DNA from 3 places in the Gordonia sp. JH63 genome. Region 1 is predicted to be linked to each of the others. Evidence: predicted binding sites of a transcription regulator. Region 1 holds the regulator's gene; each other region holds the start of a gene.
What was found. Region 1 encodes LexA, which represses DNA repair genes until DNA is damaged. Its sites were predicted from a motif close to CGAACANNTGTTCG; they were not measured.
Positions count from the first base shown of each region.

Region 1 (10,772 bases):
ATCTCGGTGCGGCCGTGCCCGACGTTGGTGAACCACAGTCCGGCGGTCGCATCCAGGTAGGAGTTGCCGTCGCGGTCGAAGATCCGCGCACCCTCTCCCCTGGTCACGACGAACGGCCCGCTCGCGGTCACCGCACCCATGTCGGCGAAACCGTGCCACAACGATCCAGTACCAGTGCTCGAACCATCAGCCATGGCCCCATGATGCCGGTCCACGCGGCCCACGCGGCCACTGGGGTGAACCGGCCTCGGCGCTTCCCCATATCCTGGAGTGATCATGTCGGCCCCGTCCTCGTCACCTGACCCGTTCCCGTCTCCACCGGACACCGCTGCATCGGACATCCCCCGCTCGGATCTGCTCCGCGCACTCGACGACGTGGGCCTCGTCGACGCCGACCGGTTGCGTCGTCGCATCGATCGGCTCGCCGCGCGCCCGGATGCCGCGAAGCGGCGACAGTTGGTCGCCGATGTCGACAAGGCACGCGCCCGTCTCGACCGGCGGCGCGCGACCGTGCCGATTTTGCGCTTCCCCGACGAACTACCGGTCTCCGCCGCACGCGACGAGATCGCCGAGGCGATCCGCAACCACCAGGTCGTGGTCGTCGCGGGCGAGACCGGCTCGGGCAAGACCACCCAGCTCCCCAAGATCTGCCTCGAACTCGGGCGTGGCATCCGCGGGTCGATCGGGCACACCCAGCCCCGGCGCATCGCCGCGAGCTCGGTCGCCAAGCGCATCGCCGACGAGACCGACACCGAACTCGGCGACGCGGTGGGCTACTCCGTCCGGTTCAACGACCGGTCGGGCGCCGACACCCTCGTCCGGGTCATGACCGACGGCATCCTGCTCCGCGAGATCGCCACCGACCCCATGCTGCGCCGCTACGACACCCTCATCATCGACGAGGCCCACGAGCGCAGCCTCAACATCGATTTCATCCTCGGCTATCTGCGCCGCCTGCTGCCCCGACGCCCCGATCTGAAGGTGATCATCACCTCGGCGACGATCGAACCGGCGCGCTTCGCACGGCATTTCAGCACGCCGAAGACCTCGGTCCCGGTCATCGAGGTATCCGGACGCACCTATCCGGTCGAGATCCGGTACCGACCGCTGAGCCTGCAGGAACGACCCGACGACGGGGACGACGCCGGCGGCGGCGAACATGCCGACCTCGACCAGATCCAGGGCATCGACGCCGCCGTCGACGAACTGTGGGCCGGTGGCCGCGGCGACATCCTCGTGTTCCTGCCCACCGAACGGGACATCCGAGAGACCGCCGAGGCGCTCCGTCGACGAACCGGCGGCAGCAAGGGTCCCGGTGCCGAGATCGTGCCGCTCTATGCGCGACTGTCGATCGCCGAGCAGCAGAAGGTGTTCTCCCCCTCCGACGGACGCCGGATCGTGCTGGCGACCAACGTCGCCGAAACGTCGGTGACCGTGCCCGGCATCCGCTACGTCATCGACACCGGCACCGCCCGTATCAGTCGGTACTCGACCAGGACCAAGGTCAATCGTCTTCCCATCGAACCGGTCTCACAGGCCAGTGCCCGGCAGCGGGCCGGTCGATGCGGTCGTGTCGCCCCGGGCGTCTGCATCCGTCTCTACAGCGAGAACGACTTCGACTCCCGGCCGGCCTTCACCGACCCGGAGATCCTGCGCACCAACCTCGCGGCGGTCATCCTCCAGATGACCTCGCTGAAACTGGGTGAGATCGCCGAGTTCCCGTTCGTCCAGCCGCCCGACGACCGCGCGATCCGCGACGGTATGGGTGTTCTCACCGAACTCGGCGCCATCACCGTCCCGCGCGAGGGCGGGCCCCCGCGACTGACCCCGATCGGCCGGTCGATGTCGCGGATCCCGGTCGATCCCCGGGTCGCCCGGATGCTCATCGCCGGACACGAACTGGGTTGTCTCGACCACCTTCTCGTGATCGCCGCCGCGATGTCGCTCCCCGATCCACGGGAACGGCCGGCCGAGCACCGTGAGGCCGCCGACGCCCAGCACCGGCGCTTCGTCGTCCCGCAGTCGGACTTCCTGTCCTACGTGGAGCTGTGGCGATACCTTGGCGAACAGCGCAAGGAGTTGTCCGGCAGCCGCTTTCGGCGCATGTGTGAGCGCGAGTACCTCCACTTCCTGCGCATCCGGGAGTGGCAGGACCTCCATCGACAGCTGACCGAGATCGTCAAGGACCTCGACTGGTCGGTCGCGCCCACCGAACTCGACGCCGACGCCGTCCACCGATCCATCCTGTCCGGGTTGCTCAGCAACATCGCCGCCCGCAACACCGAGGGCCGCGAGTTCACCGGTGCGCGCAACACCACGCTGATGATCTTCCCCGCCTCTCCGCTCGCCAAGAAGCCGCCCGCCTTCATCATGGCGGCCGAGGTCCTCGAGACGTCGCGCCTGTTCGCCCACACCGTCGCCGGGATCGATCCGCTGTGGGCCGAGAAACTCGCCGGGGATCTGGTGAAGCGCACCCACAGCGAGCCGCACTGGTCGGCGAAACGCGGAGCGGCGATGGCCTACGAACGCGTGACCCTGTACGGGGTCCCGCTCGTCGCCCGCCGGCGCGTCGACTACGGCCCCATCGACCCGGTGGTCTCGCGGGAGCTGTTCATCCGGCACGCTCTCGTCGAGGGCGATTGGCGGACGCAGCACGCCTTCTTCGACCGCAATCGCAAGCTTCTCGAGGCCGCCTCGGACGTCGAGAACCGCACGCGCACCCGGGGTCTGGTGATCACCGAGGACCAGCTCTTCGAGTTCTACGACCAGCGGCTACCGGCCGAGGTCACCTCCGCCCGGCACTTCGACACCTGGTGGAAGAAGACCCGCCGGGTCGAACCGGATCTGCTGGATCTGCGCCCCGAGGACGTCACGGGAGGCACCGACGTCGCGCCGACGGACTATCCCGGCGCCTGGCAGCAGGGCGACACCCGACTCGAACTGCGCTACCGGTTCGAACCGGGCGCACCCGACGACGGCGTCACCGTCGTGATCCCGCAGGCACTGCTCCCCCACGTCCGACCGGCCGGCTTCGACTGGTCGGTCCCGGGCATGCGCGCCGAACTGGCCACCGCACTGGTCAAGTCGCTACCGAAACAGTTGCGCAAGAGCATGTCACCCGCGCAGCGGTTCGCCGAACTCGCGCTCGGCCGGCTCACCCCGCGCAAAGAGCCGCTGGCCACCGGGCTGGCGCGCGAGCTCTCGGCGATCACCGGGATGCGGGTGACCGCAGCCGATTTCGACACCGACCGGGTACCGCCGCACCTGCGCATGCATTTCGCGGTGGCCGACGACTCCGGACGGATCGTCTCCCGCGCCGACTCGTTGCCCGAACTTCAGCAGACCGGAACGCCCGCGGCGCCGAAGACGGTGTCGCGCACCCTGTATCGGACCTGGACCGCCGACGGGATCGGTTCGCTCGCCGAGCAGACCACGGTCGATGTCGCGGGGCAGCGGCTGACCCGGTACCCGACGATCGACGTGGTCTCCGACGCGAAGGGCCACGCGCGGGGCGTCGTCGTCGTCGATGCGGCTAGCCCGGAGACACGAGACCGCCTCCTGCGACGCGGGATCGTCGCCCTCCTCGACCTCGCGATACCTCCGCTGCACAAGCGGATCGCCGGCTCGCTGAGTCCGGTCGAACGACTCGCCCTGAGCCAGAGCCCGTACTCGACCACCGAGGCACTGCTCGCCGACTGCACCCGACGGGCCATTCGGGACACGGTCGCCGACATCGACGACGCAGAGCTCGCCGCGGTTCGCTCACCACAGTCCTTCTCGGCGCTGCTCGAACGGATCCGGCCACGGGTCGCCGCGGCCGCACCGGACTACTTCTCGCTGGCCGTCGCAGCCCTCGAACGGATGTCCCCGCTGCGGGCGGCGATCGACCGGCACGCCGGTTCGCTGGCTGCCGACGACGTCGCCGAACAGGTCGCCCACCTCGTGTTCGACGGATTCGTGGCGGCCACCGCGCGACGCCACCTGGAGAATCTGCCGCGCTATCTCGACGGCGCGCAAGCACGTCTGGAGGCACTACCCGCGTCCGCAGCACGCGACCAGGCCGGGGTGGCCGCCGTCGATCGCGTCGTCGAACGGTGGGCCCAGCGCATCGAACAGGTACCCGAGCACCGGCGGGCGGTGGTCGACGACGAAGCGCAGTGGCTCGTCGAGGAGTTGCGCGTGGGGCTGTTCGCCCAGCGTCTCGGCACCGCGTTCCCGGTGTCGGAGAAACGGGTCCTACGAGCTCTGGACCGACTCGGCTGACACGGGTTCGGCGAGCGCGCTCCCGGATCCCGATGCCGCCTTCAGGTCGTCGATCTCGCGCTGGAAGTCCTCCACCGAGTCGAACGACCGGTACACCGAGGCGAAGCGCAGATACGCCACCTCGTCGAGATCGCGGAGCGGACCCAGGATGGCGAGTCCGACCTCGTTGCTGGGGATCTCGGCCGATCCACTGGCGCGCACCGTGTCCTCGACCTGCTGGGCGAGTTGCGCGAGCGCGTCCTCGGCGACGTGGCGGCCCTGACAGGCTCGCCGCACGCCGCGCATGACCTTCTCCCGGCTGAATGGTTCGGTCACGCCGTTGCGTTTGACCACCGCGAGCACGGCGCTCTCCACGGTCGAGAACCGGCGACCGCACTCCACACAGGAGCGACGGCGGCGGATGGCCTGCCCTTCATCTGCGACACGCGAGTCGATGACCTTGGTGTCGTCGTTCTTGCAGAAGGGGCAGCGCATCGTGTCCTCACGCAGGTCGCGGGACGCTGGAACGCACCCGAAGCGTGCGCCCCGCCGCTTGTCGGCCGGCCCCTGTGACATCGAGGATACCGCCCGGCCTCAGCGGTACCGGGGGGTGAGCAGGGGCTGGCCCACCTGCAGCGCGCTCGACCCCAGATCGTTCATCGCGACGATCTCGTCGATCACGACCTCGCGCGGCATCTCGGGTGCCACCCGGCCGGCGATCGAGCTGAGCGAGTCCCCCGAGCGCACGTGGACGACCTCGGCACTCACGGCGGACGGGGTCAGCGAGTCCGAGTAGTTCTGGCCCACGACACCGAACACCCACACGACGAACGCCAGCCCGACGCCGGCGAGGAGCGCGACCGCGGTGCGGCGGCGGCGACGGAACACCGCCGCGTCGGGTCCGACCGGGCCACGCCCGCGCACCCCGACCGAAGAACCACAGTGGGTACCGCCCACCCGCGGGGTCACCGGCGACGCACCCCGCGGTCGGGTGCCGGCCGGCCGGTTGTCTATCGGGCGGCCGCCGTCGGACAGCGGGGCGCGCGTCCGGACCCGATCGGCGCGGTCGGTGGGGGGCCGGACAGCGTCGGGACGGTCGGTGCGGACGGGAGCGACGAGAGTGGCGGTGCGCATGGTGCCCTCCGGTGTTCTGGTGTCTGGATCGTGCGGGGTGTGGCGGTCGGTGTTCGAACATCGATCAGATGTTCGATGCACTGATGTTCGAATTTGTAGCACGACGTCCCGACAAAGTCTCGCGACACATCGAACAAATGTTTGAGGTGCCGGTCGCACTCCGCTAGGCTCGGACCCGGCGCAAGCCATCTACCAGCACGTTCCGAAGACGAGAGGAACCGAACATGAGTGACACCGGCGATAGGCGCGGCCGAGCGCGGGGCGCCGACGACGAGGCCCCGTTCGACGCCGCCGCCGCCGAGGCCTCACTCACCCCGCGACAGGCCGGGGTCCTGGAGGTGATCCGCCGCTCGGTGCGCGAGCGCGGTTATCCGCCGAGCATCCGGGAGATCGGCGACGAGGTCGGCCTGGCCTCGACGTCGTCGGTGGCCCATCAGTTGCGGACGCTGGAACGCAAGGGGCTGCTCAAGCGCGACGCGAACCGTCCCCGTGCGGTCAACATCGCCCCGAGTGACACCCCGTCGCCGGACACCCCGTCGGCCGGTCAGCTGCCCGAGCCGACCTTCGTGCCGGTTCTCGGCCGAATCGCGGCCGGCGGTCCGATCCTGGCCGAGGAGGCCGTCGAGGACGTCTTCCCGCTGCCCCGTGAGCTGGTCGGCGAGGGATCTCTCTTCCTGTTGCGCGTCGTCGGCGAGTCGATGATCGACGCCGCGATCTGCGACGGCGACTGGGTCGTGGTCCGGCAGCAGAACGTCGCCGACAACGGCGACATCGTCGCGGCCATGATCGACGGCGAGGCCACCGTGAAGACCTTCAAGCGTCAGGGCCCCAACGTCTGGCTCATGCCGCACAACGAACTGTTCGATCCGATCCCGGGCAACGATGCCGTCATCCTCGGCAAGGTCGTCACCGTGATGCGGCGAGTCTGACCTCTCCACCGACCGAACCGTCGAGCACCGCCGCGGCAGCCTCGCGCGCCGCGGCGGGGTCCGAGGTGGCCAGGGCAGCCTCGGCGGCGGCCCGGCAGTCCGGTGCGGACACCTCGCCGAGCCGGGCCCCCACGGCCGCGGCAGCAGCCGGCGCGCTGGACAGCGAGGTGACCCCGAGACCGACGAGCACGCAGGCGAGGTTCGGATCGGCGGCGGCCTCGCCGCACACCCCGACCGGCTTTCCCTGACGTGCACCCGCTGCCGCGACACCCGCGATGAGGCTCAACACGGCCGGTTGCCACGGGTCGGTCAGTCCGGCGAGATCGGCCGACATCCGGTCGGCCGCCATCGTGTACTGGGTCAGATCGTTGGTGCCGATGGATACGAAGTCCACCTCGGCGAGGACGGCTTCGGCCAGGATCGCCGCCGCGGGCACCTCGATCATCACCCCGGCGACCAGACCACGGCCGCGGACCTCGGCGGCGAAGGTGCGCGCCTCCGCCGGCGAGGCGATCATCGGCGCCATGACCCACGGCGCGACGGCCGACCCCGACGCGGCCTGCGCGATCGCGTCGAGCTGATGCGCGCGGATCTCGGGGTGCGCCAGCGCGATCCGATCGCCCCGCACGCCGAGCGCTGGGTTCGATTCGTCGGGATGGGTCACGAACCGGAGCGGTTTGTCGGACCCGGCGTCGAGGGTGCGGATGACCACCTTCTGCCCGTCGAACGCATCGAGCACCTCCCGGTAGATCGCGGCCTGCTCGTCCACCGACGGTTCGTCGGCACGCTCGAGGAACGCGAGTTCGGTGCGGAAGAGCCCGACGCCCTCGACGGGGTACCCGGCCGCGGCGCGTGCCGACGATCCGTCGGCGACGTTGGCGAGCACCGCCACGGCCACCCCGTCGGCGGTCTGCCCCGGACCGGTCCAGCCGGCGACGAGTGCGGCATGCCGCCGATCCTCGTCGACGCGAGCCCGGGCCGCCTCCGCATCGGGCTCCACCTCGATCCGCCCGGTGCTGCCGTCGACGAGAACGGTTGTGCCGGGCTCGATCTCGTCCAGGTCGGCCACCGCCACCACGCACGGGATCCCCAGCTGGCGCGCGATGATCGCGGTGTGGCTGGTCGGTCCGCCGAGGCGGGTGACGAGGGCGATGGTGCTCGTGGGGTCGAGGCCCGCGGTGTCGGCGGGCGCGAGGTCGTCGGCGAGCAGGACCGACGGCACCTCCGGAGTGGGCACACCAGGTTCGGGTAGGCCGAGCAGTTCGGCGAGGACCCGGTCGCGCACGTCGTTGAGATCGGTGACCCGCTCGGCCATCAGTCCGCCGAGCTTGGTGAACACCGCCGCGAACTGTTCGGTGGCCGCGACGGCAGCGGCCTCGGCGGGGGCGCCCTTGCCGATGAGCGCGGTCGCGGCACCGATCCAGCCGCGGTCCTCGGCCAGGCCCGCCGTCGCGGCGAGCACCTCGGCCGTCACCCCGGTGTTCTGCGACGCGCGCGTGCGCAGCCGCGCGGCGACGGCGCCGGCCGCGGTGGCGAAGCGCGTGACCTCGTCGGCGCGCCGTTCCTCGGCGATCTCCACACCGACGCCGAGCTTCTCCGGCGAGTGGTCGGGTCGCTCGCCCGGCCACAGCGCGGGACCGTGGGCCAACCCGCCGACCACCGGGGTTCCCGTCAGGATCTGCGCCATCGTCTTGCCTCTCACTCGACTACCGATGTGACCACCGTTACAAAAAGTGCTTGACTTGTCAACACAAACAGGCGTAAACACAATTACTACAACATCCAATCCCACACGCCTCAACAAGCGGGTTGGTCGAAACCGGAGATCGGAGCGGTGTGTACGCCGAGGAGAGACAACAGGCGATCGTCGACGAGGTGCGACTCGCGGGGCGGGCATCCGTGGCCGCGCTCGCCGAGAAATTCGACGTCACCAGCGAGACCGTCCGACGCGATCTCGCGGTACTGGAACGCGCCGGACATCTCCAGCGGGTCCACGGCGGCGCCGTGCGCGCCGAGATCATGCGCACCCTCGGCGAGCTCGGGATCGACGAACGGGAGTCGAGCCAGATCGAGCAGAAGACCGCGATCGGCCGGGCGGCCATCCGGTTCCTGCCGCCCGACGGCGGCTCGGTGCTCTTCGACGCCGGCACCACCACCTACCGCGCGGCCGAGGCGACCGCTCCCGATCGGAGGCTCACCCTGTTCACCAACAGCCTGCCCATCGCCGGCCTGCTCGCGGGAACCCATCCCGACGGTCTCCATGCCCTCGGCGGACGCGTACGCGGTCTCACCCAGGCGACCGTGGGCGTCGACACCGTGGACGCGCTTCGCCGACTGCGCGTGACCACCGCCTTCATCGGGACGAACGGCCTGAGCGAGGCCCACGGGTTGTCGACACCCGACCCCGACGAGGCCGCGGTCAAGGCGGCGATGGTCGCAGCCGCGCAACGGGTCGTGGTCCTTGCCGACAGCTCGAAGATGGACCGCGAGGACCTCACCTCCTTCGCCGGACTCGACGACGTCGACGTCCTCATCACCGACTCCGGGATCGACCCGGCCTATTCGGCGGCCCTGTCCGCGCGTGGCGTCGAGGTCGTGATCGCATGATCGTCACCGTCACCGCCAACCCGAGTCTCGACCGCACCCTCGAACTCGGCGCACCGCTCGCCCGCGGCGAGGTGCAGCGCGCCGGCGTGGTCCGCACCGAGCCGGGCGGCAAGGGCGTCAACGTGGCCCGGGTCGTCGCGGCCGCGGGCCTGGCCACCCGCGCACTGCTCCCGGCGCGGCCGGGCGACCCGCTGCGGGCCGCACTCGACGACCTCGCACTCCCCTACGACGCCGTGCCGGTCGACGGCGAGGTCCGGTCCAACATCACCATCGCCGAATCCGACGGGACGACCACCAAGATCAACGCACCGGGCGTCACCTTGACGGGCCCGGACCGCGAGGCGCTCGTCGGGCTGATCCGTGAGCACGCCGGCTCCGCGCAGTGGGTCACCCTCTGCGGGTCGCTGCCTCCCGGCGTCCCCGACGACTGGTACCGCTCGATCGCCGACGACCTCGTCCTCGCCGGCTGCCGGGTCGCGGTGGACACCTCGGGCGCTCCCCTCCGTGCCAGCGTCACCGGTCGCGTCGACCTGATCAAGCCCAACGAGGACGAGCTCGCCGAACTGACCGGCGCCGACCCCGGACAGCTCCGAGAAGCACTCGCGCGCAACGATCTCGGACCGGTCATCGACGCCGCTGCGACCATCGCCGAACAGATCGGGGGCAACGTCCTCGCCACCCTCGGCGCCGTCGGGGCCGTGTTGGTCACCGCATCCGGCGTGTGGTCGGCGACCCCGCCGCCGATCGTCCCGCGCAGCACCGTCGGCGCCGGCGACTCGTCACTGGCCGGCTACCTCATCGCGCAGAGCACCGGGGCCGCGCCCGCCGACTGCCTCCGGTCGGCCGTGGCGTACGGCGCGGCGGCCGCATCGCTCGCCGGCACCCAGGCCCCCACGCCCGACCACCTCGACCTCCCCGGCGTGCGGGTGACCGAACTGTCGGGAGCCGCGCGCATGACCTGACGGCACCGTCCCGGCGAGTCTCCACATCCATCCAACACCGCACCCATCCAGCACCGACTCCATCCACCATCGACCCACCCAGCACCGACCCCACTCTTTCCACCGAAGGACATCCCATGACCGAGCAGATCATCACCGCGCAGACGGTGAGTCTCGACGTCGACGCCGGCGGCGATCCCGCCGCCGTCATCACCACGCTCGCCGACGCCCTCGCCGCGGCCGGCCGGACCACCGATCCCGCCGACCTCGCGCGGGCCGCACTGGACCGAGAAGCCAAGTCCGCCACCGGACTTCCCGGCGGCATCGCCATCCCGCACGCCCGTACCGCGTCGGTGACCGCGGCCAGTCTCGCCATGGCGCGGCTGTCCCGCAAGGTCGACTTCGGCGCACCGGACGGGCCGGCCGACCTGGTCTTCCTCATCGCCGCGCCCGAGGGGGGTGCCAGTGCGCACATGAAGCTCCTCAGCTCGCTGGCCCGCTCACTCGTCCGGCCCGACTTCGTGGCCTCGCTCCGCGCGGCCGAGAACGAGGAGCGGGTCATCGAATTGGTCAACGAGGCCATCGACCCCGCACCCCCGGCCCCCGCCACCGCGCCGACCGCCACCCCGTCGACCCCTGCCCCGTCGACCACTGCCCCGGCCGCCGCGGCAGCACCAGCGACGTCGACCACGGAACCCGAAGGTGCGCCGGCCCGCCCGGACTCGGACCGGACCCCGGACCCGGGACCGGCCACGCCGCGCATCGTCGCGATCACCGCATGCCCGACCGGCATCGCCCACACCTACATGGCGGCCGACGCCCTGAAGTACGCCGCCGAGCGGGCCGGCGTCGAGTTCGCGGTGGAGACCCAGGGGTCCTCGGCGACCACGGCCTTCGATCCGGATGTGATCGCGTCGGC
Region 1 is NZ_CP047235.1:2,312,421-2,323,192, reverse strand. Features, by position in the region: gene GR168_RS10510 (aminotransferase class III-fold pyridoxal phosphate-dependent enzyme) at 1-194, opposite strand, end outside; gene hrpA (ATP-dependent RNA helicase HrpA) at 277-4,263, shown strand; gene nrdR (transcriptional regulator NrdR) at 4,237-4,737, opposite strand; gene GR168_RS10495 (LysM peptidoglycan-binding domain-containing protein) at 4,837-5,376, opposite strand; gene lexA (transcriptional repressor LexA) at 5,601-6,305, shown strand; gene GR168_RS10485 (putative PEP-binding protein) at 6,283-7,992, opposite strand; gene GR168_RS10480 (DeoR/GlpR family DNA-binding transcription regulator) at 8,142-8,912, shown strand; gene GR168_RS10475 (1-phosphofructokinase family hexose kinase) at 8,909-9,874, shown strand; gene GR168_RS10470 (fructose-specific PTS transporter subunit EIIC) at 9,991-10,772, shown strand, end outside.

Region 2 (10,772 bases), 2.0 Mb from region 1:
GTGCCTGATCGGAGCGTTCAGCATCGCCGCCGGCCCGACGGGCCTGCTCGCGGTGGCGGCACTGATCGCCGGCGCACGCCCGATGATCATGGCGCTCATCAAGCGAGCCCGCGTCGTCGCCGAACTGTCCTCCGCCGACACCGAATCCGCGGGATCGGCATCCGGCGATCCCGAGACCGCCGACCGCGATCGCAAGCGCTCGCTGCGATGGTCGTTCGTGGCGCTCATCGCGCCGATCCTCGCGGCCGGCACCTTCGTCGTCTTCGTCGTGTTCTCGAACCTGACCCTGCGGTCGTTCGTCGAGGCGTCGAGTATGAAGTCGGCGCTCGGGCCGTCGATGAGCTGGTACAACGAGATCGGTCGCTACTCGGCGCTCTTCGCCTTCTCCGCCGACGGTTCCATCGCCCGTCGGTTCGCGGTACTGGCCATGATCCTGGGGCTGGTCGTCTCGGCGGCAGTGCTGGTCCGCAAGAACCGTATCCCGGGGACCGCCATCGGCCCGACCCGCCGCATCGTCGCGATCACCTTCGCATCGCTGGTGTTCCTCATGTTCACCCCCACCAAATGGACCCACCACTTCGGCGTCTTCGCCGGTATCGCGGCCGCCCTCGCCGCGATCGCGGCCATCGCCGCCAGCCAGCAGTCCATGCATTCGAGGCGAAACCGCACCCTGTTCTGCGCGCTCGTCCTGTTCATCGGCGGTCTCGCCTTCACCGCGCCGAACTCGTACTACTACTACTCCGCGTGGGGCATGCCGTGGGGCGTCGAGCAGGTCAAGATCGGCGGCATCATGCTCGGCAGCGTGCTGCTCTACGCCGCGCTCGCCCTGCTGCTGGTCGCGCTATGGTTCCACTTCCGCGAGCCGTTCACCGGGACCGATCCGCACGTCGAGGAATCCACCGGCGCCGACGCCGCGCATCAGCGGTGGTACCGACGACTGGTCGCCTCGATGGCGGCCGCCCCGCTGGCCTTTCTGGCGATGGCGGTGGTCGTCTTCCAGATCGTCACCGCGGTCTTCGCCGGCATCCACCAGAGCTCGTCGTACTCGGTACCCCGGTCCAACTTCGCCGCCGTCGCCGGCAACCCGTGCGGGATGGCCGACAAGGTCTGGGTGGAGTCCGACCCCGACCGCGACATGCTCCGCCCGGTCGACCCGACGCTGCCCAACCCTCTCGGCGGACCACCGCCCGCACCGGGCAGCGTGCCGTCCACCTCGGGATTCTTCCCCAACGGTGTGCCGACAGCACTCGAGTCGACGGCCAGCGAGGGGTCGCTGGGTGTCCTGTCCGGCGACGTCTGGCAGTCCCCCGACATCGTCAACTCCAACCCCGGCGGTACCGGCGGCGGCGAGATCGCCGAACCCGGGATCAACGGCAGTACCGCGGCGCTCCCGTTCTTCCTCGATCCCGCCTCGACGCCGGTCATGGGCAGCTACTCCAAGCTCGACCAGGTCCCGGCCCGCCTCACCTCCGGGTGGTACGCGCTGCCGCCGGATTGGCGGGACCGCCCGCTGCTCACGATGTCGGTGGCCGGTGAGTACGACAACCCGAACGTGATGCTCGAGTACACCGCGGACCCGATCGGTCCCGACACCGGCGATGCCGACCTCGAGGCCGCCGGCGACACCGAACTGATCGATCCCGGTCCACGGCCGTCGTGGCGCAACCTGCGCTACAACACCGACGAGTTGCCGTCCGACACCACCGCCGTGCGGATCGTCGCGACCGACGACAACCTCGCCGAGGACCGGTTCATCGTGCTCACCCCGCCGCGGGTCCCGCAGATGGACACCCTGCAGGACGTGGTCGGCAGCACCGATCCGGCCCACATCGACTGGACTTCGGGCCTGGCGTTCCCGTGCCAGCGCCCGTTCACCCACGACGTCGGGGTCGCGGAGATCCCGAAGTGGCGCATCAAGCCGGGCTCAGACCTGGCAGCCGCGGTGTCGGCGTGGCAGAACCGCTTCGGCGGCGGTCCGCTCGGCTGGCTCGAGGTCTCCCAGCAGGCGACGGCGCTGCCGACCTATCTGATGGCCGACATCGGACGCGACTGGGGCGCCCTCGAACGCTACGAGCCATACGGCGACGTCGACACGCTCGCCGAGATCGAGACCGGCACCGCCACCCGCAGCGGACTGTGGAGTCCCGCGCCGTTGCGGCACTGACGGTTAGGCGGCCCGGTCGCCGCGGTGGTAGTCGGCGAGGCGATCTGCTTTGCCGTCACCGGTGGTCGGTGAGTATGCGTGCGAGTTCTGCTTCGACCGGGGTCAGCGGTGGGCTGGTGAGGTGCTCCGGCGGTGTTCGCGGATGGACCAGTTCGCGATAAGCGAGTTCGAGACGGAGGCCGCGGTCGCCGTAGCCGACGGCATCGGGGCGCCCGCTGCTCCCTGAGCAGCGCCCGGAGCTTGCGGAGGGCGCGTCACGAAGGGTTGGGCGCGAGTCATCGCCGGACCTGGTGGCAGGTCCGTGGATCTCGTTGCGCACGGTGTTCAGGTGTTCTGCGAACCGCCGGGGTATGTCGGGTCGGCGGTTGAGGCGCTCGGGGTTGGGCGGTGCACCGGGTTCGGCGTTCAACCGCCACAGGCAGCGGCCTTCGTCGGGTCCGGACCGGGCGATGCGGGTGGTGTACTGCCCGGGCTGGTCACCGACCATCCGGTTATGTCGCGGGCAGGCCGGGGCGAGGTCGTCGATGTCGGTGAGACCGCCCTTGGCCCAATCCCTGTGGGCGTGATGCATGTCGACCTGGGTGGCGGGCTGATCACACCCGGGTGCCGAGCACACTTCCCCGTCGGGGCGGGCGAAAGAGACGAGGCGCTGTTCGCGGGTGGCCAGACGTCTGCCGCGCCCGAAGTACAGCGGCACAGTGGTGGCGTCTTTGAAGATCGCCAACCACGGCTGGACGTCACCGGCCATCGCGATCAAGTCCCGGATCGGCAGCAGGGCGCCGGTGGCGGTGGTCGCGAGTCCGGCTTCGCGGACCAGGTCGGAGAGTTCGGCTTTGACGATCAGTTGCACGGGCAGGCCGCGATGCGACGTCCCGAGAGTCCCGTCGGCGAAGCCCGCAGTGAGTGCGGCGTCGAGCGCATCATGATTCGTCTGGGCAAGAGTGCGGCCGTCGCGGTCGGCGGCGGCGGTCAGGGCGTCGGGGTCGGCGGTGGCGGCCGGGCCTTGGGGTGAGGCGGGGTCGTCGGGGTTATTGAGTCCGGGTTTGCCCCACACGGCGAACATCATGGTGAGTCGGGCGGCGAGTGCGGGTGTCAGGGTGCCGGAGATCTTGGCGGTGCCATCGGCGCGTTGCCGACCGATCCACAGGCCGCGGCGTCGTTTCTGGTCGGTGTCGTCGGACAGGGTGCCGTCGGGGTCGAGGTGGGCGAGCAGGCGGGCACCGAGTTGGGTGATCTCAGCGGGGGTGTGGTCGGTGGCGATCTCGGCCATCTGCCGCTCAGCGGCGACCTTGATGTCGTGGTCGACGGCGACCGGGATGCGGTCGAGGACATCCAATGCGGCCTGCACGTGCGCGGTGCCGACCGCGCCTTGTGCGAAAGCTTCCGCGAGGCAGGGGTATTCGGGTGGGAGGACCTCGCCGCCGAGGCTGGTCCGGTGGGCGGTGGCGTCCATCTGCTTACGGCGGCGCATCGGGTTCGAGACTCGTAGCCGATGTGTCATGTACTGCATGAGGGTCCGGCAGCCGGCCTTGCGGGGCAGGTCGCGAGCGACGGCCTGATCGATCTGCCGGTCTCCGGCGACGGTCAGACGTGCGATGGCGCGTTCGGTCTCCGCGGCCACTTCAGCGAGTTCGGCATCGGTACACGGTGACAGATCCACGGTCTGCAACTTGTCGAGGGTGCGGTGGAGATCGGCCACCAACTCAACGGCACGCGGTTGCGGCGCTGTCGAATCGCCACCGACGCGTGTGGTGTCGGACATGACGGTCACCTCCCCCGAGAACCGTTGCTGCGAATGTACGTTCGACTGTACACGAAAGAAGGGTAAACGGCAGCTCGAAATACGTTGTCCAACAGAATCTTTGCTGCGCGGAGTTGCCACCTTGGATTGTCGGTGGTTGCTGGTAGTCTCCGCCTGCGGGCAAGAACTGTGCGGTCTTTGCGGTGTGGGACCCTTCGTGACGCGCCCTCCGCAAGCTCCGGCCGCTCCTCAGGGAGCAGTGGTTGGCCGCGCCCTCCGCAAGCTCCGGCCGCTCCTCAGGGAGCAGTGGTTGGCCGCGCCCTCCGCAAGCTCCGGCCGCTCCTCAGCTCTCGACGCAATGGTTGTGTCGTTCTTTCGGATCAGGGAGCAGGGGTACCGGCGCTCACGCACCTCAACCTTTAGAGCCGCGGGGTGGGCCCTAGGTACCCCGGGGGACGTCGCTTACGATGAGGCACCGTGCCTGTGACAGCCCCGACCTCGCCTGAGGATTCCGCCGAACCGTCCTCGTCGGGGCCGGCATCGTCGGGGCAAGGGACCAGGATCTCCGCGGGCACCGCCCGGTGGATCGCGATCGTGGCGGGGATCGCCGGCATCGTGCTGTGTGCCCTCACCCCGCTGCTGCCGGTCAAGGCCGTCGATGCCGGTTTCGAGTGGCCGGCCGGGCAGGATCTGAACGCCGACACGTCGTCGGTGATGGCGCCGCTCATCGCGCAGACCCCGCAGACCCTCGACGCCCGCATTCCGTGCGCGACGCTGGCGTCGGCACCGGACGGCGTGGTCCTCGCCACGATGCCGACCAATGCACCACGCTCGAAGTCGTCGTCGCTGTGGGTCACCGCCACCGACGCCGCGATCACCGTGACCTTCCGGAACAGTCTCGCCGCGACCGCCTCCCGCGCCGACCTGAGCCGATGCTCGGAACTGCGCATCTTCTCCGCCCCCACCGGCCCGGGTGCGCAGTTCGTCGGGCTCGGCGAGTCGACGACCCTGCCGCCGGACCGCCGCCCGCAGGTCGACGGCATCTTCAGCAACCTCAGCCCGGAACAGGCACGCGACGCCGCTGGTAACGGCCTGCGCGTGCAGGTGGCCATCGACAACCGGTACGAGTCGTCCCCGTCGATCCTCAAGATCATCGTGATGGTGCTCGCCACGCTGTCGGTACTCGTCGCCGTCGTCGCGCTCGGGCTGCTCGACCGCATCGGCGGGTACCACCGGCGGATCGGCGCGCGCACCCGCTCGTGGTGGCATTTACTGAAAGCCCGGGCCAGCGACCTGGTCGTCACCGCGATCCTGCTGATTTGGAGCGTCCTCGGGGCCGGTTCGCCCGACGACGGTTACATCCTCAACATGGGCCGTACCGCCGACGGTTTCGGCTACCTCGCCAACTACTACCGCTTCTACGGCATCCCCGAAGCACCGTTCGACTGGTATTACAGCTTCCTTGCGGCGTGGTCGTCGGTCTCGCCGTCGGTGCTGTGGATGCACATCCCGCAACTCGTCGCCGGCCTCGTCTCGTGGTTCGTCCTGAGCCGGGTGCTGCTGCCACGCCTCGGCCCGGCGGTACGGCGCAGTTCGTGGGCGATCTGGGCGGGCGCCCTGACGTTCACCGCGTTCTGGTTGCCGTTCTGCAGCGGCTTGCGCAGCGAGGGGATCATCGTCCTCGGTTCGCTGCTGACCTGGTGGGCAGCGGAATACGCCATCGCGACCCGCCGGCTCCTGCCGGCGGCGCTGGCCGCCCTCGTCGCGGGCTTCACCCTGGCGCTCGCCCCGCACGGCGTCGTCGGCGTGGCCATCCTGCTGGTGGCGGCCCGCTCACTGCTGCACATCCTCATCGACCGACGGAACCGGATGGACGGATCCCGTTGGGCGGCAACGCTCGCCCTCCTCGCGCCGATCGCCGCCGCAGGCATGGTGGTGCTGATAGTGGTGTTCCGCGATCAGACCCTGGTCACCGTCCTCGAAGCGATCAAGCTGCGCTACTCGGTCGGGCCGGTCATCTCCTGGCACCAGGAGTTCCTGCGGTACTACTTCATCTCGGTCGTGACCGACGACGGCGCCCTCACCCGTCGCGTACCGCTGCTCCTGCTGCTCGCCGGCCTGTTCGTCACGGTCGCGGTCATGTTGCGGCGCACGAGGATTCGCGGAGTCGACCCGGGACCCGTCTGGCGTCTCATCGGCGCCGTCGGGGTCACCCTCCTCCTGTTCGCGTTCACGCCGACCAAGTGGACCATCCAGTTCGGCGTGCTCGCCGGGCTGGCGGCGGCGATCGCGGCGGCGGCCACCGTCGCCGTGGCCCAGTCGGCGGCCCGTTCGGCGCGAAACCTGACGGTCTTCGTCTCCGGACTGTTGTTCGCGATGGCCGCCGCGATGGCCGGTTACAACTCGTGGCCGTTCCTCTACGAGTACGGCATCTCCTGGTTCGACCGCGCCCCCGTCATCGCCGGCTACCAGGCGTCGACGCTGTTCCTCATCCTCGCCGTGCTCGCGGCCGCGGTCGCGGTCTGGCAACACCTGCGGCTGGACTACGTGGCCAATCGCGGTCTCGCACATGCCGACACCGGGCCCGGCGAGACCCGAGCCGATCGCCGACGACTCTTTCTCGCGTCCTCACCACTGGCGGTGATCGCCGGTCTGCTGGTGATCGTGGAGTTGCTGCTGTTCGCCAAAGCCGCGGTGACCCGGTACCCGGCGTCGACCGCACTCGCCGAGAACCTGAAAACGCTGCGCGGCAACAGCTGTGGCCTCGCCGACGATGTCCTCGTCGAACTCGACCCCAACGCCGGCATGCTGACCCCGGCCGACGGCGCCACCACGACGCAGGCGCTGCGCGGTGAGAACCCGGTCGGGTTCTCACCGAACGGGATTCCCGACGACCTCCAGCCCGAGCCGGGTAGCCAGCGCCCCGGACAGATGAACGTGTCGGCGAGTATGGCCCGCCCGTTCGCGATCACCGGCGGGCTGGGCGCCGGGACCACCGGCGGGCGCGGACCGGAAACCGTGAACGGTTCCACCGCCAAGTTGCCGTACGGGCTCGACCCCGCCACCACGCCGGTCCTGGGCAGCTACGGGTATCCGGGCGAGGCCCGGCTCACGACCGGCTGGTACGACCTGCCCGCCGACCGTGCCGCGTCGCCGCTGCTCGTGTTCAGCACCGCGGGCGCCGTCTCGACCATCGACACCTTCGGCGTACGCAACTTCGGGCAGAAGATGGTGGTGCAGTTCGGCCGCCCGGGTGCGGACGGGAACTTCGAACAGGTCGGCCCCGACATCCTGCCCATCGACCCCGGTCCCGTGATCTTGAACATGCCCTGGCGCAACATGCGCGTACCGATGTCGGCCGCCCCGCCGCGTGCGACCGTGATGCGATTGTCGCTGCAGGACAACAACCTCGGCGAGAAGCAGTTCATCGGGATCACCCCGCCGCGCGCACCGCGGTTGCAGACGCTGCAGGCGGTCGTCGGCTCGACGGCACCCACCCTCATCGACTTCGGGGTGGCGTCGCACTTCCCGTGCCAGCGGCCGATGGGTGTGTCCCACGGCGTCGCCCAGGTCCCACAGTGGCGCATCCTGGGTGACTATCCGCTGACCAATTCCCAGTCCAAGACGTGGCAGGCCGGCGTGGACGGGGGACTATTGGGGATCTCGGAGGCCACCACGTCCGCGTCGGCGGTCTCGACGTACCTGCAGGACGACTGGGTGCGCGACTGGGGCGCACTGGAGAAGCTGACCCCGCTCGTGTCCGACGCACCGGACGCGCGGATCGACACGGCACAGACGACGCAATGGGGCTGGTCACGAGCCGGCTCGATCAGGGTGGAGCCCCAATCCGATGAGTGAGTCCCGTACGCCTCGTACGTCCCGTCTGGCGACCACGGTCAACCCGAAGATCGTCGCGACCGTCACCGGTCTGCTCGGATTCCTGTTGGCGATCCTCACCCCGCTGTTGCCGGTGAACCAGTCGACCGCCGAACTGCAGTGGCCGCAGGGCGGCGACGTCTCCGATGTCGCCGCCCCGCTGGTCTCCTTCGTGCCGATCGACATGGAGACGTCGGTTCCGTGTTCACTCGCCACCCGCCTGCCCGACCAGGGCGGAGTACTGCTGTCGACGATCCCCGAAGGCGGCCAGGACGCCGGGGCCCGCGGGCTCTTCGTCCGGGCGACGTCCGACGCACTGACCCTCACCGACCGCAACGTCGCCCTGCTGAACACCGATCGAGCGGCCGCGCAATCGAATCCGAACTGTCGCATCGTCTTCCGGGCCGACGGCGAGGGGGTGAGCGGACGATTCGAGGGCCTGCCCGAACCCGCCGCGGACTCCGGCGCCGCGCACGGCTCTGCGCTGGCCGACCACGAGATGCGTCCCCAGATCGTCGGCGTCTACAGCGATCTGCCCGCCGATGTCTCTCGTGACGGGTTGTCGCTGCGCGCCACCATCGACACCCGCTACGTCAGCACCCCGACCCTGCTGAAGCTCACCGCGATCGTGCTCGGCATCCTCATGACGATCGTCTCGCTGATCGCGCTCGGCATCCTCGACCGCCGGGACGGCCGCAGCCACAAGCGTTTCCTGCCGTCGGGCTGGTTCACGATCCGGCCGCCCGATGTCGCGGTGTTCGCGATTCTCGCCTTCTGGTGGTTCGCGGGCGCCAACACCTCCGACGACGGCTACAACTTCATCGTCGGCCGGATCACCGGAGACGCCGGGTACGCCGACAACTACTTCCGCTACTTCGGTGTGCCGCAGGACCCGTTCGGCTGGCACTTCCAGGTCATCTCGGCCATGACGGACGTGAGCGTCGCGGCACCGTTCATGCGACTACCGGCCTTCCTCCTCGGCTTGCTGGGCTGGTGGCTCATCAGCCGAGAGGTGATCCCGCGCCTGGGCCGCGCGGTGCGGCACAGCACGCCGGCGGCGTGGTCGGCCGCGTTCGTCTTCCTCGCGATCTGGTTGCCGTTCAACAACGGTCTGCGTCCGGAACCGGCCGAGGCCGTCGGCGCTCTGCTCACCTGGTGCTGCGTGGAACGCGCGATCGCGACCCGTCGACTGCTCCCCTACGCCGTCGCGGTGGTCACCGCCGCCTTCACCCTCGCGCTCGCGCCCGGCGGCCTGATGGCGGTCGCCGCACTGCTGGCCGGGATCCGACCGATCGTGAAGACCCTGGTGTCGCGCCGGTCCCGGGACGGCCTGCTGCCGATGCTCGCGCCCATCCTGGCGGCCGGCACCGCGGTACTGTTCCAGATCTTCGCCGATCAGCCGCTCGCCCCGCTCATCGCGGGTAACAAGGTCGCCTCCGACGTCGGCCCGACGCTGGAGTGGTGGCAGGAACCGATCCGGTACTACTACCTGATCCTGCCGACCGCCGACGGCACGCTCGCACGACGCTTCGGCGTGCTGGCGATGATCCTGTGCCTGTTCGTCGTGTTGCTCCGCCTACTTCGGCGGGAGCATCCCAACGGCATTGCGCGCGCACCTATCTGGCGACTGGTCGCCGCCACCCTCGGCACGATGTTCTTCATCGCCTTCACGCCGACCAAGTGGACCCACCACTTCGGTGTGTACGCGGGCATCGCCGCGGGCCTCGCCGCCGCGGCGGGCGCCATGATGGCGCCGGCCGTGCTGCGGTCGCGACGCAATCGCAGCTTCTTCGCCGCCGCGGTGCTCGCGATCACGGGGATCTCCTTCGCCGGCACCAACGGCTGGTGGTTCGTCGGCAGCTACGGCGTCCCGTGGTGGGATCGCCCGCCGACGGTGGGCGGCATCAACATCGCCTGGTTCATCCTCGCCGCCGCGGTCGCCACCGCACTTGCCGGCCTGTGGTTCCACTTCCGCGACGACTTCGTCGACGAACAGACCCGTACGCGCGGGGCCGACAAGTGGTATTCGAAGCTCAAGTTCTCGCCGCTGCCGGTCATCTCCGGGCTGATGGTGCTGTTCATGGTCGCTTCGTTCGCGAAAGGCGCCTACGAGCAACGTGATTCGTGGTCGTGGATGAAGTCGAACGCACGCGCTCTCACCGGGAACTCGTGTGGGCTGGCCAACGACGTCCTCGTCGAGGCCGATCCGACCGCCGGACTGCTGCAGCCCGCGGCCGTCGACGGTCGGCCCGCCCCCGGCATCGCCGCGGCGCTGGCCGGACCGGTCGCGACGGGCTTCTCCCCGAACGGCGTACCCGATCGCCTGTCCGTCGACGCCACCGAGAGCACGGAGTCGTCGACCACCTCCGGCGCGCAGAACAGCGCCCAGACCGGCGCCGGCTCAGACGAATCCGGCGACAGCTCGTCCGCGCAGGGCGGCACCGAGGGTGGTCAGGGTGCACGAGGCGTCAACGGGTCGACGGTGCGTCTGCCGTTCGGCCTGAACCCCGCCCAGACCCCCGTCTTGGGCAGCTACGGCTCGCCGTCGGGTACCGGCTCGCTGACCTCGGACTGGTACCGGCTGCCCGAACGTTCCGACGACACACCGCTGCTGACGATGGCAGTCGCCGGATCGGTCGAGGCGGTCGACGGCATCGGGGTCGTGCACGCCGGCCAGAAGGTCACGATGCAGTTCGGCCGCGTGGAGGCCGACGGGCGGGTAAGCGCGCTCGGCCGGATGTTCCCGATCGACATCGGCGAGAGCCCCACCTGGCGCAACCTGCGGTTCCCGCTCGCCGACGCACCGCCCCGGGCCGATGTCGTCCGGGTCGAGGTCGCCGACACCGCGGCCGCACCGTCGGAATGGGTCGCGGTGACGCCACCGCGGGTCAGCACCCTGGCCACCCTCAACGACGTCGTGGGCCAGACCGACCCGGTCTTCATCGACTGGCTGCCCGGCATGGTCTTCCCGTGCCAGCAGCCGATGAAGGT
Region 2 is NZ_CP047235.1:349,487-360,258, reverse strand. Features, by position in the region: gene GR168_RS01550 (arabinosyltransferase domain-containing protein) at 1-2,164, shown strand, start outside; gene GR168_RS01545 (HNH endonuclease signature motif containing protein) at 2,220-3,926, opposite strand; gene GR168_RS01540 (arabinosyltransferase domain-containing protein) at 4,383-7,763, shown strand; gene GR168_RS01535 (arabinosyltransferase domain-containing protein) at 7,756-10,772, shown strand, end outside.
Region 2: a site for LexA is predicted at 3,957-3,970, ahead of GR168_RS01545 (HNH endonuclease signature motif containing protein). Genes of this name have one in related genera too.

Region 3 (10,772 bases), 150 kb from region 1:
CGGTCTTCGGGGTGCTCACCGAGACCATCCGACCCACCGACACCAGCGGTGATCTACTCGGGCGTCTTGCCGATGCCGGGTCGGGACTGTTGCTGTCCACGCTCGACGGCCTCGAGGCCGGTGAACTCGCCCCCGAACCGCAGCCGACCACGGGGGTGAGCCACGCGCCCAAGGTCGAGGTCGAGGACGCGCGGATCCGCTGGGAACTGCCGGCACACATCATCGATCGCCTGGTTCGCGCGTACACACCAGCACCCGGACCGTGGACCAGCCTCGACGACGCGCGGATCAAGGTCGGGCCGGTGTCGGTCGCGTCGGCCGACGATCCCGGTCTGCCCGATGCGGCGCGGGACGGCGGCCTGGCGCCCGGTGCACTCGCCGTCACGAAGAAGGCGGTGTTCGTCGGAACCGGTTCGCAGCCGGTCAAACTCGGCACCGTACAGCCGCCGGGGAAGAAGCCCATGCCCGCCGCCGACTGGGCTCGTGGCGCGCGCCTGACCGACGGGACGGTCCTGGGATGAGCGGCAAGTTCCGGCAGAAGGACCTCGATCCCGCGCGCGTGGCCGCCCGCGACACCCTCCGCGCAGTGCGCGAACGCGACGCGTATGCCAACCTCGTCCTGCCGAAGATGCTGCGCGACAGAAAGATCGAGGGACGAGACGCTGCCTTCGCCACCGAGCTGGCCTACGGGGCCGCGCGGGCCCAGGGTCTACTCGACGCGGTGATCTCCTCCGCCGCGAAACGGCCGGTCGCCGACATCGACGGCACGGTGCTCGACGTCCTGCGGCTCGGCACCTATCAGCTGTTGCGGACGAGGGTCGGCGCACATGCGGCGGTCTCCACGTCGGTTGACCTGGTGCGCGCCGAGAACGGGATGGGGCCTTCGGGTTTCGTGAACGCGGTGCTGCGCAAGGTCTCCCAGAAGGACGAGGACATGTGGGTGGAGGAGCTCGCACCGTCGCCCGCGGACGATCTCGTCGGCTATCTCGCCTTCCAGTACGCACATCCGCGCTGGATCGCGGAGGTGTTCCGCGACGCTCTCGGTGGTTCGGCGGGACAGCTGCAGGCGGCACTCGCCGCCGACGACGAGCGGCCGCCTGTGCATGTCGTCGCTCGTCCGGGGTTCATGACCGCCGAGGAACTCGCCCTCACCAGCGAGGGGGAGGTCGGCGACTACTCCCCGTACTGCGTGTACCTGCCTGGTGGCGATCCCGGCGACGTCGCCGCAATCCGTGAGGGGTACGCGGGTGTCCAGGACGAGGGCAGTCAGCTGATCGCCCGTGCGGTGACCGTGGCCGAGGTCGCCGACGACGGTGGGCGGTGGCTCGACATGTGCGCCGGCCCCGGCGGGAAGGCCGCCCTCATCGGTTCGCTCGCCGAGATCGACGGTGCCCGACTCGATGCGATCGAGGTGTCCGAGCATCGCGCCGGCCTGATCCGCAAGGTCGTGTCCGACCTCCCGGTCACCATCCATGTCGCCGACGCCCGGTCGAGTGGGCTCGACGCCGGTTATGACCGCATCCTGCTCGACGCCCCGTGCTCGGGGCTGGGCTCGCTGCGCCGACGTCCCGAATCCCGCTGGCGCCGGACCACTGCCGACGTCGACGAACTCGTCGTCCTGCAGAAGGAGCTCCTCGCCGAAGCGCTGCGCCTGGTGAAACCCGGTGGCATCGTGGTCTATTCGACGTGTTCACCGCACCCGGCGGAGACGACGGCGGTGGTGGCCGACGTCCTGGCGTCGACGGACGGTGTGCGCCAACTCGATGCCCGCCCCTTGGTGACGGTGGGCAAGCTCGGCCCGGACCTGTTGGGCGACGGACCCCACGTTCAACTCTGGCCGCATGTCCACGGCACCGACGCCATGTTCCTGGCGGCGTTGACGCGGGACTAGTTCCGGGTCAGGACGTTCTGCTTTCCACGAGGGTGGCGAGCGCAGCGGTGACCGAACCCCAGCCGTCGTAGAACCCGAGCTCCTCATGGCGGTCACGATCGGACGGACTCCGATGGCGCACGACGACGCTGTACTCGGTTCCGTCTGCGTGCTCGGCCACAGAGATCTCGGCGGTCATGGGGACCGGAGCCGGTTCGGCAGGGCGCCACGAACTGTCGACGGCATTCGTGAACACCAGGCGCTCGTGGAGATCGACGACGAGGAAGACGGCATCCATGTGTGGTACGAAAGTGGTTCCGTCGTCGCTCATCCGGGTCACGAGCCCACCGCCCGGTTCGGGCTCGAGGCGGTCGACGCGGGTGACCGTCGGAGCCGGCGTCCACCATTTGGCGAATTTCTCCGGCTGGGTCCACGCCTCCCAGATGCGTTGTCGCGGAGCACCGATCACCCGGTGCAGGGTCAGGTCGAGTTCTGGGTCGATCATGGTGTCTCCTCGGTGTCGGTCACGAAGTCTTCGAGACGGTCGGTGCGTTCGGTCCACACGGTGCGCTGATGTTCGAGCCACGTCGACAGACGGCGCATACGGCGCCTGTCGAGGGTGCACATCCGTGTGCGTCCGACCTTTCTGGTCAAGACGAGCCCGCTGTCCTCGAGCACGCGCAGGTGCTTCATGAACGACGGCAGGGTGATGGGGAAGGGTTCGGCGAGCTCGCCGACGCTGGCCGGCCCACGCCCCAGGCGTTCGACGACGGCGCGACGCGTGGGATCGGCGAGCGCGCCGAAGATCTCGTCGAGTGCGACCGAACTGTATGCCATGTGGCTAAGTGTTGCAGGTCCCATCGCTTAACTCAATGGCTAAGTGCAAATCTGGCGTCCGCCTTGTGGAAAGTGCACCATCATGTGCTGCTTTTCCGGTACCATCGAATGTATGTACGACGTCGCTTCAGACGCAACTGGCCTCTTGGCTACCGAGCATCTACGGTCCATCGTGGGTGGGCTGTCGGCAATGCCCGTGGGTCTCGAGGAGGCGGAGTCGGTGGATCGGCTCACTCTGCTCGAGGAGATCAAGTCGGCATGCACGGCGGCCCAGGTGCGTGAGACCGCGAATCTCGACGCGCTGCGCGCAGCCGACGAAGCAGCACGGAACGTACCGGAGCGCCGGCGCGGTCGCGGACTCGCCGCCGAGATCGGTCTGGCGCGCAAGGTCTCGCCCCGAAAGGGAAGCCAGTGCCTCGGATTCGCCCGCGCCCTGGCGCACGAGATGCCCCATACGATGGCGGCACTGACTTCCGGTGTGCTCACCGAGTGGCGGGCCACGATCCTGGTACGCGAAACCGCTTATCTGACACGTGAAGCGCGTGAGGAGATCGACCGCCGGATCTGCGCCGATCCCGCAGCTCTGGTGGGGGTGTCCGACCGCGAGATCGAAGCATCGGCCAAGCGCCATGCGTACGAACTCGATTCCGAAGCGGTGGTGGCACGTAAATCGAAGGCCGAGAAGGACCGCCGCGTCAGTGTGCGACCCGCGCCGGATCTGATGACGAAACTGTCGGTGCTGCTGCCGATGGCGGACGGGATCGCGGTGTACGCCGCGTTGAAGAAGCACGCCGACTCAGTTGTCGGACAGGACGACCGAAATCATGCACAGGTCATGACCGACACCCTGGTCGAACGTGTCACCGGACGCGCTGTCGCAGAGCCGACACCGATCGCGCTCAATGTCGTTCTGTCCGACCGGTCCTTGTTCGGCCTAGACGATTCGGCCGCCGACGTCCACGGATACGGACCGATCCCGGCGACGATCGCGCGGCTGCTGGTGGCCGATTCGGTGTCGCCCGAGGGGGAGACCGCCTCGACGATGCGGAAGTTGTACGCGAGACCGTCCGATGGCGCGCTGGTGGCGATGGAGTCACGGGCACGAGCTTTCCCAACCGCTCTCGCCCACTTCATCCGGATGCGTGACCAACGGTGTCGGACTCCCTACTGCGGTGCACCGATCGTCGAGATCGACCACGCCACACCGCATCGGCGCCACGGCCCGACGAGCGCGGTAAACGCTGATGGAACCTGCGTCCTGCACAACCGCGCCAAGGAGGCCCCCGGTTGGTTCTACGACGTGAAGATGGTCGACGGCGTCCGCGTCATCGACGTGATCACCCCGACCGCGCTACGACACCGCAGTGTCGCTCCACCCGCGATGGGGCATCAACCGCCAGGACGCAGCGGCGTCGAAACCAGCCTGATCCAGATACTCGCAGCGTCGTGATTGTGGATGGCGAACGCATAGTCCGGTGATGCTGTACTAGGTTGTTCGTCGTGGCGGTCCGCCACGTCGTTGTCGGTGCAAACTCGGGGGTTTGTATGGCTGAGCGGTTCGGTGTCGAGGAGCTGGGTGTCATCACCGGCGTGGGCGATGCGCTGGCTCGATGCTCATCGGAGACACGAGCTCTGTGGACCGGGAAGTCCGCCTTCGACGATGCGTCGGCCGCGATGCCGGCGTCGGCGATCGGCGCTGCGTGCGCCGGCAAAGACGGCACCGTCCGTTCACTGCTGGGCCGCGCGGCGGCGAGGATGGACCAGGTGTCGCAGACCTGCTACCAGGCCGCCGGTGACGTCGCTGATACCGAGGAGTCCCTGGCCAGCGGCTTCCGTGCCATCAGCGAGTTCTGATGTCGCGACCATCGCGGTCTGTCGTCAACGGCTGGGACCTGATGTCTCTGGATGCGGCCGCGTCTGCGCTCGACGCGGCCGTGGATGACCTGAGCGATCTCACCCAGAGGATGGCCGAGGCGCCGATGAAAGCGGGCGACTCCAAAGGGTGGGTGGGGGACTCCCAACGCGGTTGCGAGACTCGCACCGACTCCGATCGGACCGAGATCAACAAACTGGGGTCCGACCTCACCCGCGCCGCCACTGTCCTGCGGGATACGTCATCTGCAATCAGTCCGGATCGCACCACCGCGCTGATCCGAGCGCTCGGACTGGAACGGGACGAGTTCAGCGTCGGCGACGATTGGACGGTACGAGACACCCGAGACTATGCGGCCGAGCTCACGGGCGTGGAGGCCGGAAGCGCGACGGAGCGCTCGATTCTCGACGCTCAGGCCGCCCGGGCGGAGGAGGCGAAGACGGCGACCCTCTCGTTGCACTCCCTGGCCGATCAGATGGGGGAGGACGATCGCAACGGGGCCAGAGTTCTCGCGGCAACCTTTGGTGATGCCGAAGGTAATGCGCCTCTCGCGTCGAGCTACTCGCCCGGCCAGGCGAGCATCGATGTCCAGGCCATCATGAGTGGTAGTGCCACGAAGGAGCAGAGAGATCGGTTCTTCCGTGCGACCAGCCTGACCGCGGAACAGCGGGTCGCGTTGGCCCGCGGGGACTTCGCGGAGATCTCTAAGGAGCAGTTCGATTACCTGAAAGCGATCTACACACCGAGTTGGGGTGGCGGACCCGAGGGGCAGCCGCTGTCTCTTGATGCGCTGAAGTCGTTCGGCGACAGATACAACGGCGCAGAGCGAGAGAACCTCAAACGAGGCCTCGGCGACGGCGTCTATCTGTTGGGGAACCCGAACCTGCGGACCAGACAGGCCGATTCGAATTCGATCGCCGAAGTCTTGGGAACGAATACGCCAGTCGTCACAGGAGGATTGAACCAACTCCCAGCGCCGATACGGGACCTTCTGAGTGGTCCGGCAGCTACGAAGGCGAGCATCTCCAACGATCCGTATGGCGTAGACGGAAGCCGGATGATCGATGTCACACGGCTCGATTCTGTTGACGACTTCAACGACCTCATAGATGTCCTGGAACACCGCTCAGAGGACTCTGGTCTCGCCTCGTACGGGTCGCAATCTGTTCAGCTGGGGAGCGACGTCGACAGGGCGATCATTGCTCGTGCGAGCGAGATTGCCGGCGGGGACGTAAACGAGCGTTACGTCACCGACCGGAACGAAACCATCTCGCACCCGTCCGTCGAGAGGCTGCTCGACAGAATGCTGGGAGTCGCTGGGTCCGACCACATTGCCGTCCACGATGCGGTGGTGGGGGCCACAGGCGGCTCGCACTCGTCGATGCCGGCAGTTCACAGTCTTGATGGGGGCGAGAAGCCCTACGACCCATCGCTGGCAATGAAAGAGCTATTCCAGTTCGACTGGGCAGACAAGGCAGGACGTGAACACGACGGGATCAACCGGTTGTTCAATTGGATGCCCGAGGTCGCCAGCACCCCAGATGGTGTGTCTGCCGAGCGCATGGCCGACGGCGTCAGATCCGGTCAGATCGCGAGCGAGCTGGCAAGGATCATCGCCGAGAACAAGAGTGACTTCGAAGACATGAACGGCGGGTCCGCTTCATTGGGTGAGGTCAACCCCGAACTGACGAGAACGCTTGCGCGAGCAGTCAGTCCGTATCTGGCCGAACTGGCCGAGGTGGACCCGACGCTGTTCGACACTCGCGGTGTAACCGCCCTCGGCGAGGCGAATCAGTTCAAGTCGTTGTTCCAAATCCTCACCTCGGACCCGGAAGCCGGGCGCGTGATGAACACAAGCGCGCTCTGGCAAGCCAATGTGCTTGAACAGGTGTTCGGTAGCGACCCAGAGCGGACTGATCTCGGGGAAAAGGTGGCTCGACTACACGGTGGAATGACCGCCGGTATGAACGCGATGCTAGACGAAGATACTGCCGACCGGCGTTATGACGCGGCGCGCGACTACGCCCTGCACGGCGCCGCGTTCGATTCCGTGAAGTCGCTCGCAACAGGTATTCCCGGCTTGAGCCCGGCTATCAAGGGTGCGATTGACATAGCGGCTCCCTCGCTCAAGCTCGATGTCACCGGCTTACCGCCGAATCCTGAGGATGTTGGTTCAGCGACTGAATTCGCTTCTTTGCGCGCTAGCTTGTACAAGAACACAGACCTGGACCTGGTGTACCGAGAGATGCTCGAGGGCTACATATCCAGTCATCCGGAGTTTCTCGAGACGGATTCGTTCCGGTCCATCTATGGATCTCAAGCCTATGATCAGGATTTTCTGGACTCAGTTGCAAAGGACGGCCTACCGCCAGGCTGGGACGGAATCGCTCTCAAAGCGGTTGTTCAGGAGCTTGTCGGAGCCCGCGGCAGCTATTTCTTCACCGACTACAACAACCAACTGGCAAGGATGAACGATAAAAACTTCGCGGACGGCGCGGGCTGGTGAGGCGATCCGCGCCACCCGCTGCAGTTGGCATGGCCGTGATGATGGCCCTCGCAATCTCGTCTTGCGGTTCGAGCGACAGTCCGGATGTGGGCGTGACCACGCCCGCGCATAGCGCTGTTCGGCCACCCGGATTCGATGTCACCTTCCGCTGGGTGGGGAACGACGAGTTCGATCCACTCTCTGCTGAAGGAACCTTCGTGCGCGCGTACGTGGAGTCGTTCTACCTTGCGCGAGAGGGGCAGTCCACGAAGTGGGCGTATCCGGGGTTCGTGAACGCATCGGCACCGGGGATTGAGCAACGAGTTCGCGCGATCCCGAGTGAAAGCGCTGAGGGCGGTCTCGTGGGGACGTCCGTATTCGTCGCGTCCAGGCGGGAGCGACTGGGTCAGCAAGACGAGATCGTTCTGTGCGAGTACGGTTACGCCTCTAGTGACAACTCAGGCGGGGCGGGAGCCTGGACCACTTACCCAAAAAGTGCAGTCCCATCCGTGATCACCTTCACTCGGTCGGGACAGGCGCCGCCCGCTCGGCAGCGTGGCGCCGCTCGTGAGGCACGACTGGACGTATTCGGGGGGTGGCGAGCCGACCACTTCGAATTCGCAGCCGTCGGGCGCGACAACTCTGCGGAACTGGAGATCTGTCGAACGCACCCGGTCCCCGAAGGTGTGCTGCCTGAAGACGCGGTTAGGGGAACCGGCCCAACCCCGCGCCCGCCTGAGCCGCCGTCTCCCGGCTGGCCGGCCAACGGTCTCTGAGACTCCCGAGCGCTTTCGTCCGTAGTGGAACCCGCGCCCTACACTTGTCGACCATGTGCACCGCCGGTACCGCGCCCATGATCGCCCCGTCCATCCTGTCCGCGGACTTCGCGAATCTCGCGGCCGAGGCCGCTGCGGTGGCGCAGCCGGGGGAGACCCGCGCCGACTGGCTGCACGTCGACGTGATGGACGCACACTTCGTGCCGAACCTGACCCTCGGACTCCCGATCGTCGAGAGCCTGTTGAAGGCCACCGACATCCCGCTCGACTGCCATCTGATGATCGAGAACCCGGAGCGGTGGGCACCGCCATACGCCGAGGCCGGAGCACACAACGTCACCTTCCATGCCGAGGCCACCGAGAACCCGATCGGCGTCGCCCGTGACATCCGCGCCGCCGGGGCCAAGGCGGGCCTGTCGATCAAGCCCGGTACGGCGCTCGAGCCGTACCTGGAGATCCTGCGCGACTTCGACACCTTGCTGATCATGAGCGTCGAACCGGGCTTCGGCGGTCAGAAGTTCATCCCCGAGGTCCTCGAGAAGGCCCGCGCCATCCGGAAGTTCATCGACGCCGAAGACCTGCGGCTCCTCGTCGAGATCGACGGCGGCATCAACGCCGACACCATCGAGGAGGCCGCCGAGGCCGGCATCGACTGCTTCGTCGCCGGTTCGGCCGTCTACGGCGCGGACGATCCCGGACAGGCCGTCGCCGCACTCCGCGAGTCGGCCGCCGCCGCACGGGCGCAGATCCAGGCCTGACCCCGATGGACATCGCCGCCGCCATGGAACGCGCCATCGGCGCGTCCCGGGAGGCGATGGGAATCAGTTCGCCCAACCCGCCCGTCGGCGCGGTCATCCTCGCGGCCGACGGCACCGTCGCCGGCGTCGGGGCGACGCAACCACCCGGCGGGCCGCACGCCGAGGTCATGGCGCTCCGAGCCGCAGGCCGGGCCGCGCGAGGCGGCACCGCGATCGTCACCCTCGAACCGTGCAACCACATCGGCCGGACCGGCCCGTGCGCCCAGGCACTCATCGAGGCCGGGATCGCCGAAGTCCAGTACGCGGTGAGTGACCCGAACCCGGTCGCCGCCGGTGGTGCCGAGACGCTGCGGGCTGCGGGGGTCCGGGTGACCGGGGGAGTCGCGGCCGGCGCTGTCGAGGACGGGCCGCTACGGCCATGGCTGACCCGCCAGCGTCTCGGTCGTCCGCACGTCACCGCCAAGATCGCGTCTGGCATTGACGGCCGGATTGCGGCGCCCGACGGCACCAGTCAGTGGATCACCGGCCCGGAGGCCCGCGAGCACGCGCACACACAGCGCGCCCGGATCGACGCCATCGTCATCGGTACCGGTACTGCGCTGGCCGACAACCCCACGCTCACCGCGCGCACCGCCGCCGGCGCACTGCACCCGCACCAGCCCGCACGCGTGGTCCTCGGTCACCGCGACATCCCGGCCGACGCCCGGCTCCGGGATCCGGCCGGCGGACCGCTGGTCCGCATCGACTCCCACGACCCCGCCGACGTCCTCGCCGCGCTGCCCGACGCGCTGTGGGTGCTGGTCGAAGGCGGGCCACACATCCTCGGCGCGTTCTTCGCGGCGGGCCTCGTCGACGAGGTGCACGCCTACGTCGCCCCGCTGGTGCTGGGTGCCGGTCGCAGTTCGGTCGAGATCCCGGGCGTGACCACCCTCGACGACGGCCAGCGGTTCAGCACGAGATCGGTGACCCGACTCGGGGAGGACGTCCTCGTCACACTGTCGCGACCGTCGACCACCCCGCGCGACAGCTGAGCGGGACGACATGCCCCCGATGCATTTCGCTCACCGGAATCGCAATGCGACTGACATCGCCGACCGTGCTAGCGTCGATGTCACCAGTTCTCGGGGCGGGGTGGAAATCCCCACCGGCGGTGATGAGGATGCGGTGGATCCGCATCGTCCAGCCCGCGAGCGCCTGCCACCAGGCAGGGACAGCAGATTCGGTGCGAATCCGAAGCCGACGGTCACAGTCCGGATGCGAGAGAACAGGCGACACGAGGCCGCCCTGTCTGCTCCGAGCGAGCAGGAGGAGTGCGTGTTCACCGGAATCGTGGAAGAACTCGGCGTCATCGCCGACCGCGAGGATCTTTCCGACGCCGCCCGATTCACCGTCCGCGGGCCCGTGGTCACCGCCGACGCCGGTCACGGCGACTCCATCGCCGTCAACGGCGTGTGTTTGACGGTCGTCGACCTCCGTCCCGGTGAGTTCACCGTCGACGTGATGGGCGAGACCCTGCGCCGGAGTTCGCTGTCGGATCTCGCCGCCGGAAGCACCGTCAACCTCGAACGCGCAATGCCCGCGAACGGTCGCTTCGGCGGCCACATCGTGCAGGGGCACGTCGACGGCACCGGCACGATCGCCGCGGTCAACCCGTCGGAGAACTGGACGGTCGTACGGATCGCCGTGCCCGCGGCGCTCACCCGGTATCTCGTCGAGAAGGGTTCTATCACCGTGGACGGGGTGTCCCTCACCGTGTCCGCGGTCGGCGGGTCCGGCGACGACTCCTGGTTCGAGATCTCCCTGATCCCGACGACCCTCAACGAGACCAACCTCGGCGCCGCCCGACCCGGCACCGTGGTCAACCTCGAAGTCGACGTCATCGCCAAATACGTCGAGCGCCTTCACCTGGGTTCGGACACGACTGGTACTCCTGATGTAGCGGGGGCGAAATGAGCACAACGAGTGAGGTTCTGATGAGCGAGTCACCGCGCGAGGGGAACGACGCGACGGCAACCGAGGGTGGCGGCGCCGTCGCCTTCGACACGATCGAGCGCGCCATCGCCGACATCGCCGCCGGCAAGGCGGTCGTCGTGGTCGACGACGAGGATCGTGAGAACGAGGGCGACCTGATCTTCGCGGCGGAGAAGGCGACCCCCGAACTGGTGGCGTTCAT
Region 3 is NZ_CP047235.1:2,464,664-2,475,435, forward strand. Features, by position in the region: gene fmt (methionyl-tRNA formyltransferase) at 1-521, shown strand, start outside; gene GR168_RS11145 (transcription antitermination factor NusB) at 518-1,891, shown strand; gene GR168_RS11150 (SRPBCC domain-containing protein) at 1,899-2,375, opposite strand; gene GR168_RS11155 (metalloregulator ArsR/SmtB family transcription factor) at 2,372-2,707, opposite strand; gene GR168_RS11160 (DUF222 domain-containing protein) at 2,898-4,157, shown strand; gene GR168_RS11165 (hypothetical protein) at 4,253-4,561, shown strand; gene GR168_RS11170 (hypothetical protein) at 4,561-7,086, shown strand; gene rpe (ribulose-phosphate 3-epimerase) at 7,895-8,599, shown strand; gene ribD (bifunctional diaminohydroxyphosphoribosylaminopyrimidine deaminase/5-amino-6-(5-phosphoribosylamino)uracil reductase RibD) at 8,605-9,630, shown strand; FMN riboswitch at 9,713-9,869, shown strand; gene GR168_RS11185 (riboflavin synthase) at 9,914-10,552, shown strand; gene GR168_RS11190 (bifunctional 3,4-dihydroxy-2-butanone-4-phosphate synthase/GTP cyclohydrolase II) at 10,573-10,772, shown strand, end outside.
Region 3: a site for LexA is predicted at 2,813-2,826, ahead of GR168_RS11160 (DUF222 domain-containing protein). Genes of this name have one in related genera too.